DNA from 2 places in the Arthrobacter sp. TJ-270 genome. Region 1 is predicted to be linked to the other one. Evidence: predicted binding sites of a transcription regulator. Region 1 holds the regulator's gene; the other holds the start of a gene.
The links. Region 1 encodes HspR, which represses chaperone genes until heat shock. Its sites were predicted from a motif close to AAGTTGAGTCNNNNNGACTCAACTT; they were not measured.
Positions count from the first base shown of each region.

Region 2: AC4D2M_RS07750 (Hsp20/alpha crystallin family protein) is a predicted target of HspR. The motif match lies at 3,750-3,774, and genes of this name have one in related genera.

Region 1 covers NZ_JBZCNB010000001.1:778,574-785,157, reverse strand. The annotation lists gene AC4D2M_RS03710 (nucleotide exchange factor GrpE) at 1-570, shown strand, start outside; gene AC4D2M_RS03705 (DnaJ C-terminal domain-containing protein) at 720-1,730, shown strand; gene AC4D2M_RS03700 (heat shock protein transcriptional repressor HspR) at 1,768-2,190, shown strand; gene AC4D2M_RS03695 (hypothetical protein) at 2,238-2,843, shown strand; gene AC4D2M_RS03690 (PspA/IM30 family protein) at 2,849-3,541, shown strand; gene AC4D2M_RS03685 (SDR family NAD(P)-dependent oxidoreductase) at 3,593-4,156, shown strand; gene AC4D2M_RS03680 (DinB family protein) at 4,146-4,658, shown strand; gene trmB (tRNA (guanosine(46)-N7)-methyltransferase TrmB) at 4,668-5,537, opposite strand; gene AC4D2M_RS03670 (M20 metallopeptidase family protein) at 5,583-6,584, opposite strand, start outside.
Region 2 covers NZ_JBZCNB010000003.1:115,124-121,707, reverse strand. The annotation lists gene AC4D2M_RS07785 (SRPBCC domain-containing protein) at 1-401, opposite strand, end outside; gene ku (non-homologous end joining protein Ku) at 448-1,293, shown strand; gene AC4D2M_RS07775 (hypothetical protein) at 1,290-1,541, shown strand; gene AC4D2M_RS07770 (formate/nitrite transporter family protein) at 1,542-2,399, opposite strand; gene AC4D2M_RS07765 (flavodoxin family protein) at 2,490-3,098, opposite strand; gene AC4D2M_RS07760 (DUF2630 family protein) at 3,159-3,404, opposite strand; tRNA gene AC4D2M_RS07755 (tRNA-Val) at 3,562-3,635, shown strand; gene AC4D2M_RS07750 (Hsp20/alpha crystallin family protein) at 3,809-4,249, shown strand; gene AC4D2M_RS07745 (DUF4383 domain-containing protein) at 4,328-4,789, opposite strand; gene AC4D2M_RS07740 (SDR family oxidoreductase) at 4,992-5,789, shown strand; gene AC4D2M_RS07735 (hypothetical protein) at 5,910-6,116, shown strand; gene AC4D2M_RS07730 (cysteine hydrolase family protein) at 6,159-6,584, opposite strand, start outside.

The sequences.
Region 1 (6,584 bases):
GCGGGGGCCGGCCAGGAGCCCGGCGCCGGAACCGGGCAGGATGCCTCGGACCCGGTGCACCTGGACGGAGCGGACGCCGGTGTTGATGCACTGGCGCAGGCAGAAGCGATCCTCAATGAGGCCGGTGGCGGGGAAGAGCTTCCTCAGGCGTCCACCAACGTTGAGGCCGAGCTTCGGAATGACCTGCTCCGGCTTCAGGCCGAGTACGTAAACTACCGGAAGCGGGTGGAGCGGGACCGCGACGTCGCACGGGATATGGCAGTGATCGGGGTACTGAACTCGCTCATGCCGGTGCTCGACGACATTGACGCCGCCCGCCAGCACGGCGACCTTGCGGACGGGCCCTTCGCCGCTATCTCCACCAAGCTGGAGAACGCGCTGAAAACCTACGGTCTCTCGCGCATCGATGAGACCGGCGTGGAGTTCGACCCGAACGTCCACGAAGCGCTCATCCAGCAGCCAAGCCCGGACGTCCAGTTCGACAGCGTCAGCCAGATCCTCCGCGCCGGTTACAAGAAGGGTGACCGCGTCCTGCGCGCAGCCCAGGTGATCGTAGCGGTACCTGAGTAGCTGAGCACGCCGTCCCCTCCGAACGGGGGCAACGAAATTCCTACGGGCCTGGCGGCCCTCGGAATATTAAAGCCCCCTTCCTCGGAGGGGACGGCGGCAATGCTTCCACGAACAGGACAACTTAAAGTTCAAGAGAGAGGAGGGGTCAGATGGCTAGTCAGGATTGGGTCGACAAGGACTTCTACAAGATCCTTGGCGTGCCCAAGGACGCCTCCGACGCCGACATCAAGAAGGCTTACCGGAAGCTCGCGCGCAAGCACCACCCCGACCAGAACCAGAGCACCGGCGGCTCGGACCGGATGTTCAAGGACATCTCCGAGGCCTACTCGGTGCTGTCCGATCCCGAGGAGCGTCAGCAGTATGACGCGATCCGCGCCATGGGAAGCGGAGCACGCTTCACCGCGGGCGGCCCGGGCGGGGCAGGCGGCGGTGCCGGCTTTGACGACATGTTCGGGAACCTCTTCGGTCAGACGGCGGGTCGCCAGCGTGGAGGTTTCGGCGGCGGCAGCAACCTGCCTCCGGAGTTCGCCGATCTGTTCGGCGGAGGCGGCGGCTACTCTTCCGGCGGTGGATTCCCCGGGGGCGGTGGGTTCCCCGGGTATCAGGCACCGCCGCGCAAGGGTGCAGACCGCACGGCGAGCACCAGCATCTCCTTCGCCGGGTCCATCCGCGGCACCACGATCGGCCTGCGTGAGCCCTCCGGCGAGGTGATCGACGTTCGTATTCCTCCCGGCATCCGTGACGGACAGAAGGTCCGTGTACGCGGAAAGGGTCAGACCGGGCACGCAGGAAACGGTGACCTCATGGTCACGGTGAATGTGAAGCCGCATCCGTTCTTCCAACGCGACGGCGACAACATCCGGGTGCACGTACCCGTGACCTTCCCCGAGGCAACGCTCGGTGCGCAGGTGGAGGTGCCCACCCTGGACGGTGAGATCGTCAAGGTGAAGGTGCCGGCGGGTACTCCGTCCGGCAGGACCCTGCGGGTCAAGGGCCGTGGAGTGAAGACTTCGAAGGGTACCGGCGATCTGCTGGTGACCATCGACGTCGTCGTTCCGCAGAATCTGAACAAGGATGCAGCGGCCGCCGTCGAAGCATTCGCCACCGCCACGAAGGATGCCGATCCGCGTAACAACCTCGCCGAGAAGGCGCGGCTTTAGGGTGTGGGGAATCTAGCCAGCAGAAGGGAGCGACACCATGTCTGTTGATATCAATATGCCGATCTATGTGATCTCCGTGGCGGCGGAGCTGGCAGACATGCATCCCCAGACGCTGCGTCAGTACGACCGGCTGGGCCTCGTCACTCCCAGCAGGGCGCCGGGGCGGGCCCGCCGGTATTCCCAGCGCGATGTCAATGTCCTGCGCGAAGTGCAGCGGCTGTCCCATGAGGGCGTCTCGCTGGAAGGGATCCGGCGCATCCTTGAACTGGAGAATCAGGTCATGGCGCTCCAGCACAGGGTCAGCGAACTCACCGAAGAGCTGGCACAGCGACGGAAATCGGAGACCAGCCGTGTCTTCGCTGCCGGTCTCGCGGGTGACGTCGTCACCCTCGCCCGGGGCCAGCGTCCCCGCCCGCGCAGCCAGGCACTCATGATCTGGCGCGGGGATCCCTCCCGCTGAGGGCCCCCACGTAGCGCAACCTCCAATTCCACGGCACACTTGTATACATGCCTGATTCAGAGTTCGCTGACGCCGCGGAAGTCCTGCTGGAGGGTGTTCTCCAGCTCCTCCTCTTTGGTGGAGCGGTCCTGGGTGTGCTGGCCATCGGTGCGGCAACCGGTACCTGGTTGCTCGTGCGCCGTGTCCGCCGTTCGGGGGTCCTCCGCCGCCGGATCGAGCGCGGGTCCAGCCGCCTGCGGTCCTTCTCCACGGATGCATCGGCACGGGAGCTCGCCAGGCTCCGGCTCCAGCTTGAGCGCTCCACGGACGCCACCCGCCGCTCCGTTGCGGCGGCTATCGCACAGGGTTCTCCCACGGGGGACCTGGCTGCAACCGCTGAGGATCTCACCCGGGCCGAAGCCGTACTCGGTGAACGCCTTGCGCTTGCCGGACGGGAACCGAACAGGGCGCTCCGTGAAGACCTTGCAGGCGGCATCGGCGAGCAGGTCAACTCCCTCTGCGAACTGTCGGCTCAGCTGCGTCGGGCCCTTCTCGAGGTTCATCAGGTCTCCGGCAGCAGGCAGCTTGAGCGCGCCACCTCGCGCCTCACTACGGAAATCGGTGCCCTGAGGACCTGGAATGCCGCCTACGGCACCGGCACGCGGCGGGCCTAGGACCAGTGTCTGTACGCCGCCGCATCTCACGCATCCTTTCCTCGCGCCGCAACGCTCCTGAACCGGTCGATCCCATCGCCGCGCTCGGGCAGACCCAGCGGCAACAGGAGGAAAACCTCGACCGTGCCCGCCGCAGTGTTGCCGACCTCGCCGCTGTACGGCACCGGGTCGACAGCCTCGCCCGGCAGGCAGCGGCAGACCTCGACGCGTGCAACCGCGAGGCGGAACGCGCGGTTGCGGACAACAACGACGACGCCGCCCGGGCCGCGCTTCGCCGTGCACTGGACGTGCAGAAAAGGCTCGAGGCTCTGACCCGCCAGCGCGATGGCGTCGATCAGCAGTTCCACTCCCTCGAAGCAGACCTGTACCGGCTTGAAACCTCATTGCAGGAAAATGCAGTCCGCTACGAATCCCTCAAGGCCCAGCACGGCGCCACCCAGGCGGCGCTGGACGTTCAGGGTGCGGTGTCCGCTTCAGCGGGAAGCAGTGTGGAAACCGCTCGTGCCGCGCGCGAGGCGGAGCAGGAAGCCAGGCGTCTGAGGCATCTGCAGGCAGCCCAAGAGGAACTCACCTGGTCGGACCCGTCCTCCGGGAAGCTCGAACAGGCGTTCGGCGAGCTCGAGGCACGTGAGGCAGCCGAGCAGGAACTCCGGCAGCTGAAAGAAAAGGCACAGGACCGCCGTCGAGGGCAGGCATAGGCCTTGCGGGCCCGGGAGGGAAGCGTCAGGGCGGGTTGCTAGGCTCAGGTCATGGGTGAGACCAACGCCGCCGACATCCGCGGCAAACAGTTCCTGGTGGTAGGAGCAACGGGCCAGCTCGGTTCGCGCATAGCTGCAGAACTGGACGCAAGGGGAGCGCGGCTGATCCTCAGCGGACGCGATGAAGCGAAACTCAGCGCTGTCGCTCATCGGTTGGGCGCCCGGTCCGTCGCTGCTGATCTCACCCTGCCCGGAGGGCCCGCCCGCATCGCCGATACGTTGGATGACGAGCCTCTGGACGGCGTGGTTTATGCCGCGGGCGTCGTGGCATTCGGTTCCCTCGCGGAGCTCGACGATGACACTCTGGACGAGCTGCTGCTCACCAACTTCGTGGGCTTCGCCCGGCTCCTCCGGGTTGTTGTCCCGCGGCTGAGCAAGGGATCCCAGGTGGTCCAGATCAGCGCTGTCGTCGCCGATAGTCCCACCGGAGGCATGGCGGCGTACTCCGCGAGCAAGGCGGCGCTGAGCGCGTTCGGCAAGGCTGCTGCGCTCGAGTTGCGCCGTAGCGGGCGCTTCAACGCCGCACCCGGATACGCTTCGATCTATGGCAATTGAACCGGATACCAAGGACTGGACCTGGGTGTTGGAACGAGCCTGCACCGAATGCGGATTCGACCCGGCAGACTATCCGCCTGATCGCATCGCGGAGCAACACAGAGCAGATCTGCCTCGGTGGCGGACCGTCCTCGAACGGGCCGACGTTCGCGACCGCCCCGACGAGAGCACCTGGTCAGCACTTGAGTATGCTGCCCACGTCCGGGACGTCTACGTGCTGTTCACTGAACGCACGGAACTGATGTTGGCGCAGGAGGACCCGCTCTTCGAGAACTGGGACCAGGACCGCACGGCACAGGAGGAAAACTACGCCGCCGAGGATCCGGCCAGGGTGGCAGGCGAGCTTGCAGATGTGGGCGAGGCGTACACCGCGCTGCTGGATTCGGAGACGGACTGGGACCGTGTAGGGCGGCGAAGCAATGGGTCGGGATTCACTGTCGCAAACCTCGCGCAGTACGGACTGCACGACGTCGTCCATCACCTTTACGACGTGCGCGCCTGACGGCAGCGGCTAAAACACCCGCCGGTACGCCAGGTCGAAGATCATGCGGCCAGCGTCATGGGCCTTGTTTTCAAAGCTCGTGAGAATCCGGCCCTCGAAACGCGGTGCCCAGCCTCCGAGCATGTCCTCGCCTTCGCGGGCCGAGGCCGTACCGGCGGGCTCGCGTCCCTCACGGCGGGGGGTCCCGCCGACTTCGTGCTCGACGCCGCTGGCCCACACCTGGGTCAGGGGACTGTCCCCCCCGGCGCGTTCGCCCTCGTGCAGGTTCTCGAACAATGGTGAGGCGTTGGCGGCCTCGCGCATTTGCGCCGCGTAGTCCGACCAGTCGGTGGCGAGGCGCAGAATGCCGCCGGGTTCCAGCACGCGCCCGGCCAGCTCGATGAAGGAGTCCTTGACGAGCCGGCGCTTATGGTGGCGGGTCTTGTGCCAGGGGTCGGGGAAGAAGACCCACAGTTCGGCGACCGACGCGGGACTGATCATCGTGGCCAGGGCTTCTGCCGCGTTCACCTGCGCGACGCGCACGTTGGTCAGCCCCCGCTGGTCAATTCGAAGCAGGGTCTGGGCCAGCCCCGGCTTGTACACCTCGAGGGCGAGGAAGTTGCGCGCGGGGTGCTCGGCTGCTGCATGCGCCACCGCTTCACCCAGTCCCGATCCGACCTCGATCACCAGGGGTGCATCGCGCCCGAAGGAGGCAGCGGCGTCGTACTCCCACATGGGGTCCACAGAAGTGTCCGCCGCGGAACTGCGCGGAACCTCCACGACGAGGCCTTCGGACAGCTCCGCCCATGCATCACGACGGCGGCCCTGGAGTCGTGAGCCGCGGCGCACGAAGGAGACGGGCTGGGCAGGGAAGGGCTGGGGCTCAGGGTGCGTGCTCATCGGTACAAGCGTAGCGAGGCACGCCAAGCCGGCGGTCCGGACGGGTCAGGCGCCCGAAAGCTCGGCGATCCGCGCCACTGCCAGTTGCGCATAGAGGGCGGTGCCGTCGGCGAGGATGCTGTCGTCGAAGGTGGCGTAGGGGGAGTGGTTGAACGCGGTTCCCGCCGGATCGACACCCGGTTGGACGGCGGACAGGAAAACGAAACTCCCGGGCACGGCCGCCAGCACCCGGGAGAAGTCCTCTGAGCCGCTGAGGGGATTGGCCATCTGCGTGTACCGCTCGTCGCCGAACAACTCACCGACGTGCTTCTCAACGTTCGAGGTCTCCGTGGGGTCCGTTACCGTCAGCGGATACTCCGTCTCATACTCCACCGTTGCGTAGAGTCCGTGCGCTTCGGCGATGCCGTTCACCAGGCGCGGGATCGCGGTTCGCATCAGCTCCCGGTTCTGCTCGGAGAAGGTCCGGATCGTCGCTTCTATGCGCGCTGATTCGGGGATGACGTTCCGCTTGGTTCCCGCATGCAGAAGACCGACGGTCAGCACCACGGGATCGAACATGTCGAACTGCCGCGTGATCATCGTCTGCAGGCTGGTCACAATTTCTGCCGCAACGGTGACGGGGTCTTTGGCACGGTGGGGTGCCGACCCATGGCCGCCGACGCCGTGGACGGTCACATCAAGCGAATTGGACGCTGACATCAGCGTGCCGGGCCGGCTGGCGAACAGGCCATTGGGCAGCAACGAGGACACAACGTGAATGCCGTAGGCCGCGTCCGGCCGCCGCCCTGCGGCCTCGAGTACACCCTCGCGGATCATCACCCCTGCGCCATCAAAACCCTCCTCGCCAGGCTGGAACATCAGTACGACGTCGCCCGCCAGCTCCTCGCGCCGGTCAGCAAGGATCCGCGCGGCTCCGGCGAGCATTGCCGTGTGCAGATCATGGCCGCAGGCATGCATGGCCCCGTCAATCCGGGATGTGTAGTGGACTCCGGTCTGCTCCTGCACAGGAAGAGCGTCCATGTCTCCGCGCAGCAGAACCACCGGCTT
Region 2 (6,584 bases), on a different contig from region 1:
TAATCGTCCAGGCCCATCAGCGTCAGGTGCCAGCCTGCCGCCGACCGGGCGATGTCCTGGCCCTCCTGAATGGTGTTGGTGAGCGTGAGGAGGCTGCCGCCGTCGTCGTCGTCCTCAATTTCCCAGCGCAGGACTTCCTCATCCCAGGTGTAGGCGAGCAACCGGGGCTTTTCCGCCTCCAGGACGGTGCCCTCCATGGCCTTCTGGCCGGGGAATTTGAAGGTGACCACGGCACCCGGCCGCGGCAGGATATCCAGCTGGCACGGGAACCAGTACTTGAGTTTCTCGGGCTCGGTGAGGTGCTTCCAGAGCACCCTGGCCGGTGCGTTGAAGCGCATTTCGAACCAGAGGGCGGGTTCTCCATCGGCAAGCGTCTTGGTAACCATCGGTTCGGAGTTCACCTAAGCAATCGTAGACCGGCACGGGCAACACTGGTTCACTAGGAACATGAGAGCGATCTGGAAAGGCGCAGTAGCGTTTGGGCTGGTCAACGTCCCTGTGAAGGTTTACAGCGCCACGGAGGACCATGACATCAGCCTCCATCAGGTCCATGACAAGGACGGCGGCCGAATCCGCTACCAGCGCCGATGCGAAATCTGCGGAGAAATCGTCGAGTACAAGAACATCGACAAGGCGTACGACGACGGCGAGCGCACCGTCGTCCTCACCAGCGAAGACCTTGCGTCGCTCCCCGTGGAAAAGAGCCGCGAGATCGAGGTGGTCGAGTTCGTTCCCAGCGACCAGATCGACCCGATCATGCTCGACCGCGCCTACTACCTTGAGCCCGATTCAAAATCGACGAAGGCGTACGTCCTGCTCCGGCGCACGCTGGAAGAAACTGACCGGACTGCGATCGTGCAGTTCTCTCTCCGACAGAAGTCACGGCTCGCGGCGCTGCGCGTGCGCGGTGACGTACTGATGATTCAGACGCTCCTCTGGCGGGACGAGGTACGGGAGGCCACCTTCCCGTCCCTCGACGAGAAGGTGCGTATCTCCTCCAAGGAGAAGGAAATGTCCGCGGCCCTGGTCGAGTCATTCTCCTCCGACTTCGATCCCGAGAATTTCAAGGACGAGTACCAGGAACAGCTGCGTACCCTGATCGAGGCGAAGCTCGAAAAGGGCGAAGCTCTCGATACCGAGGAAACGTTCGGGGAAGGTGAAGAGGGCGACGGGTCAGGGAACGTGCTCGACCTCATGGAAGCACTTCGCCGCAGCGTCGAGAAGAACCGCGAAAAGAAGACCGCGGCGGGTACAAAGAAAACATCGAAAGCAGCATCAAAGAAAGGCGCATGATGGGATTCATACGGAATGATCTGGGGCAGCAGACAGTGGTGCGCCCGCCCAACGCTCCCATCATTGGATGGGCGCTCCTGGGCGCGGCATCCATGATGGCGCTTGAGGAAAAGAACCGGCAGGCGCTCTCGGCAGCCAGTAAGGGGTGCCTAATGCTCTGGGCGGCGCTGGAAGTGACGCAGGGAGAGAGCGGCTTCCGCCGGACCATGGGCAGCCTGACCTTGGGCTGGCTGGCCCGGAATCGTTAGTCAGGACGCCTGGCCCCCGACCAGTGGGTCTTCGGGCGCTTCTTCGCGTTCCTTCTCCAGGAGTTTTCGGTCCCGTACCAGCCGGAGCGCTGTGACCAGCAGGATGCCCCCGACGACGTTGAACACCACGGTGTAACTGAACCAGCCCAGCCAGTCCTGGTAACTGATATCGGCACCGGTCTGAATGGCGCCGAAGATCAGCAGCGAGTCGAGGATCGAGTGGAAGAGTTGCAACCCTGACAGCAGGAAGCCTCCGACGACGGCGGCGGCCAGCTTGCCGCTCATCGCCTCGGTCCCGTGCTGCATCCGCGTCATGAGCGTGATGGTGCTGCCGCCAAGCACGGCCAGGCACACTGTCTGCCAGCTGAAGCCGGCGCCGACGTAGTGTTCGGCCGCAGTGACGACGGTCGGGGTCCACTGCGGGAAGGCTGTCATCACCAACGCCATGAAGAGCCAGCCGCCCGCGAGGTTAGCGAACAATGTGCCAGCCCACAGTTTGCCGAGTTGGCCAATAGTGGCTTGCTTGGCAGTGACGGCAGCAATCGGGACAAGGAAACCCTCAGTGAAGAGCTCACTTTTCGCGAGGAGAAGCGCTATCAGACCGGCGCTGAATGCGACTCCAGCCAGTAGATGACTATCCGTCTGATGGAGTACCGCCAGGTAGGCCATGACGCCGATGCCTATTTCAAAACCACCGAACAGCCCTGTGATGAGGACATCGGGGAAAGTGCGGTGCAGGCGCTGGGCACCTTCGTCGACGGTTCGGTCGAACGACTCCTCGATCTCATCCTCGACCGGGCCGGGTGTGTTGCCGAGTTCCCGCCGTCGCGCGTCGCGGTCGTTCTGGTGATTCTCCAAGCGCCTCGCCTATTTTCCGTTGAAGTATTCGCGATCGGGCAGGACTTAACCCTCCTGGGGCTCTTCACCGCCTTGCCTGCCAACTCGATGCTACGGCGCAGGGTAGGGCGCCGATTTCAACGACTTCGCGAGGTGAACCGCGTTCGCAGTCATAGCGGAAATGGTCGAGGCAACCGGATCAGGCACCTGGTCGAGGTCCTTGAAATCCACCGTCTGCATCGCCTCTCCCACCCAGTACACGCCGCCCTGGGCAGGAACCGTGAAGCCGATGTCGTTCAAACCCTGATGCATCTCCGCGGTGACGTGGTGGGCGCCGTCCTCGTTCCCGACGACGGCGGTGAGTGCCACCCTGTTGTACATGATAGGCCTGCCGTCATCATCGGTGGAGGACAGATCCGCATCCAGCCGCTCAAACACGCGCTGCCCAATGCTGCTCATGTGGCCCACCCAGATTGGAGCGGCGAGGAGGAAAATGTCCGCGTCCAGGATCTGCCGCCGGAGCTGCGGCCACTGGTCCCCCTCACCCATGTCGATTTCCACGCCGGGAGCCACGTTGTAGTCCACGACCCGGGCCGACGACGTCGTTACACCCTGCTCCTCCAGCTTGCTGAGAATGCGGCTGGCCATAAGGCCAGAGCTCGATTCAGCGGGTGAGGGGCTGAGCGTGCAGATCAGCGCAAATGCTTTCAGGTTTTCCATGGGGGTTCCTTCCACTCTGTACACGATCTTCGTCGCCGTTCCCGTCGTGGACGGGACAGCTTACTGGCGGTACCCCTCCACCTGGTCGATCGGCCGGGCCTCTGCCTCCTGGGGACTCTCCCCCGCATCCTGCTTTGCCCGCCTCTGGCGGAGCAGATCCCAGCACTGATCGAGTTCCTCCTCGACCCGCCGCAGGCGGCCCCGCCGGTCTTCGGCGGAGTCACTCTCATCGGGGGAGGAATCGCGCAGTCCGTGCTCCTCATCGACAAGGGACTGAATCCGCGCCAAAATGTCCTGATCATTCATGACAAACTCCTTCGCTGGCTTCGAGAAGTGCTCGCCCGCTGGGATGTCCCGAGACAGGCCGGGATAGACAGGCTACTTAGTGTCCGCCCGAATATCCACCGAAAGGGGCGTTTGCGTGATCACTCCATCGATGCCCTAAACTGACTGGGAACTATTTGCCTGTGTAGCTCAGTCTGGTAGAGCATCCGCTTCACACGCGGAAGGCCCGGGGATCGAGGCCCCGCGCAGGCACTGTTCGTAGCCCGTCCCGCCACCCGCGGGACGGGTTTTTTCGTGGGCTTGCGTTCGTTATGAGCGAACAAAAAGGAGTTAGCACTCCATGGGGTCGAGTGCTAATCTACCTACAGGTTGAGCGAACAAGGCTCAACCCCAGCACACTAGATATTCTCAGGGAGTGAACCATCATGGCTATGAAATTCGACCCATTTCGCGAACTGGACCGCGTGGCCGGCGCACTTCTGGATACCCGCCAGGGCCTGCGCCTGATGCCGATGGACCTCTACCGCGAGGGCGACCACTACATCCTCAGCGCTGACCTTCCCGGCATTGACCCGGGGTCAGTTGATATTGACGTCGACGGGCAGCTGCTCACCATCCGCGCCGAGCGCACGCTGCGCAACGTTGAGGGGGTCAAGTGGCTCACCCGCGAACGTGACAGCGGATCCTTCCTCCGGCAGCTGAACCTTGGTCAGGGTATCGACATTGACGCCATCTCCGCACGGTATGAGAACGGTGTCCTCAGCGTCACCATCCCGGTCAGCGAGCGCGCGAAGGCCCGCAAGATCGAGGTGGTCTCAGGCGAGGACGCCCAGCCGGTACGGGGCGACAAGGCTGTGGAAGCCTAATCCCCCTTCACCGAACCACAGCAAAAAGAACGACGACGACGGGCTGCGACCCGTCGTCGTTCTTTCTCCTCTGGAAGGTTACCGGCCTCGAACCGTGCGGTGCTTGTCCCGCAGCGCAAGCGCGAGAGCAATCATGGCGATAGCGAGGACCAGGTGCAGGATGTTGTCCCCTGCGTTGAAGGGGACAAAGTTGGCATCTGAGTCATGCGGGACAATCAGCCCATAGATGAACAGAACGGCATAGATAACGCCTCCCCACAGGAGGAAGTTATAGGCGCCGGTCGCCGATTTCGCCATTACCACACCAGCTACGCCGAACAGGAGGTGAACGATATTGTGCAGGACGGAGACCTGGAAGATCCCGAGCAGGAACGCTTCCGAGCCAGGACCCGCAATGGAAAACTGATCGTAGTTGCTGGTGATGCCCGGAATGAATCCGAGGATACCGATAAGCAGGAAGACTATTCCGACTGCGAGCGCGGCTTTCTGGATGTTGCTTCGGGTTGTAACTCCCGGGTCCGATGAGTGTGTGGATGCCATTGCTATATCCCCTCTGATCTGCCGGCGTGGCGGGGCGTCGGCGTTTGTTCTTGCGAGATGATGAACAGCACTTCCCGCCACTGGTAATGCCAGACTGACACAATGAAGTGGAAATAGAAAGCATGCTTAGTTAACTTTTCGATAACCCTTTGTCTGGTTATCGACCCTTGCGGTGCCTGCCGGACCTTGGGGAGGATGGTGCATGACATTCTCACCAAAGACTGCAATAGTGACGGGATCCAACTCGGGTATTGGACGGGCGACTGCGGTGGCCCTCGCCGAGGCCGGAATGGACGTCGGCATCACGTGGCATTCCGGAGAAGAGGGGGCGAAGCAAACCGCGCGGGAAGTAGAGCAGCGCGGACGCCGGGCGGTGATCGCTCACCTGGACACCTCCGACCCCGAGGCGGGGGCAGCTGTGGTTGATCACCTCGCAGAAGAGCTCGGCGGGCTCGACGTCTTCGTCAACAACGCGGGCATGAACAAGCCGATGCCCTTCCTCGAAACAGATTTCGACACCTGGCGGACCATCCTGACGGTCAACCTCGACGGCGCGTTCATCTGCATGCAGCGCGCGGCGCAGAGAATGATCGAAGCCGGCAACGGCGGACGGATCATCGCCGTCACCAGCGTGCACCAGGAACAGCCACGCGTCGGCTCCACTGCATACGACGCTTCCAAACATGCGCTCGGCGGGCTTGTGCGCACCATGGCGCTTGAACTGAGCCATCTCGGCGTGACCGTGAATGCGGTCCTCCCTGGTGAGATCTCCACGCCAATGAATGATGCCGAGGATGAGGACCCGAAAGAGGTCGACCGCCCCGGCATCCCGATCGGCCGTCCAGGTGCTGCCATGGAAGTCGCATCAGTGATCGCCTTCCTCGCAACGCCGGCGGCCAGTTACGTCAACGGCGCGTCGTGGGCCGTTGACGGCGGGATGCTGCAGATGGGACCGCAGGCCGGCTCGCACCTTCACGACCACGCGTGGCGGAAGGGCTGAGGTCGTTTTGCTGTCACTAGTTTTTTGCTTGTTTGCCTAGTTTTTGTCCAGACTCCATTCACCAAACATTCAGGAAGGCCCAATAGTGTGGCGTCAGTCACACTTCAGAGAGGCTCTTCCATGACCACTTCGCAGCACCAGTCCCTGACCGACTTTTCCGCTTTGAAGCGCGGCCAGCAGGTCACCTTGCGCCACCAGTCCGGCAACCAATACACGGGAGTATTGGACGATCGCGCAGACGATTCCTCAGTAGTCTGGGTCCGTCTTGACGACGGTGCGGGACGGCGCCTCTTCCACCGCGAGGACGGATACAGCATCGGATATTGACTGCATCACCCTCAGGGCACCGGTGCCCAGGCGCTCCCCCGCTCAGGCCCGACCCACGGCGAAGAGCTTCCGGACGTCTTCTGCATTGAGGGACTGCTGGCGGTATTCGTCCATCAGCACACCAAGGACGTTCTCCGCATACTCTTCATTGGTGGAGGCGATCGCCTCCTTCGCGTACGCCACCCGCACGTTGTTGGCGTACGCATCCGCCGCAGTCTGAGCTATGCAGTTGTGTGTCGCTACGCCGGCGAGGACAACCGTATCCACGCTGAGATTGCGTAGACGCTGCAGTAGATCGGTACCGAAGAAGGCGCTGTCCCGTGTCTTCACCAATTCCGGAAGTCCGTCGATGTCCAGCCCGTCAACGGGCTCCGCCTGTTCCGTGCCGCTGAAAAGGAATCCCTGGTCGTCGTCGAGCATGCTCAGGGTCCACGTCGATTTGTCCCGCTGATGCTCCGTGCGGATTAC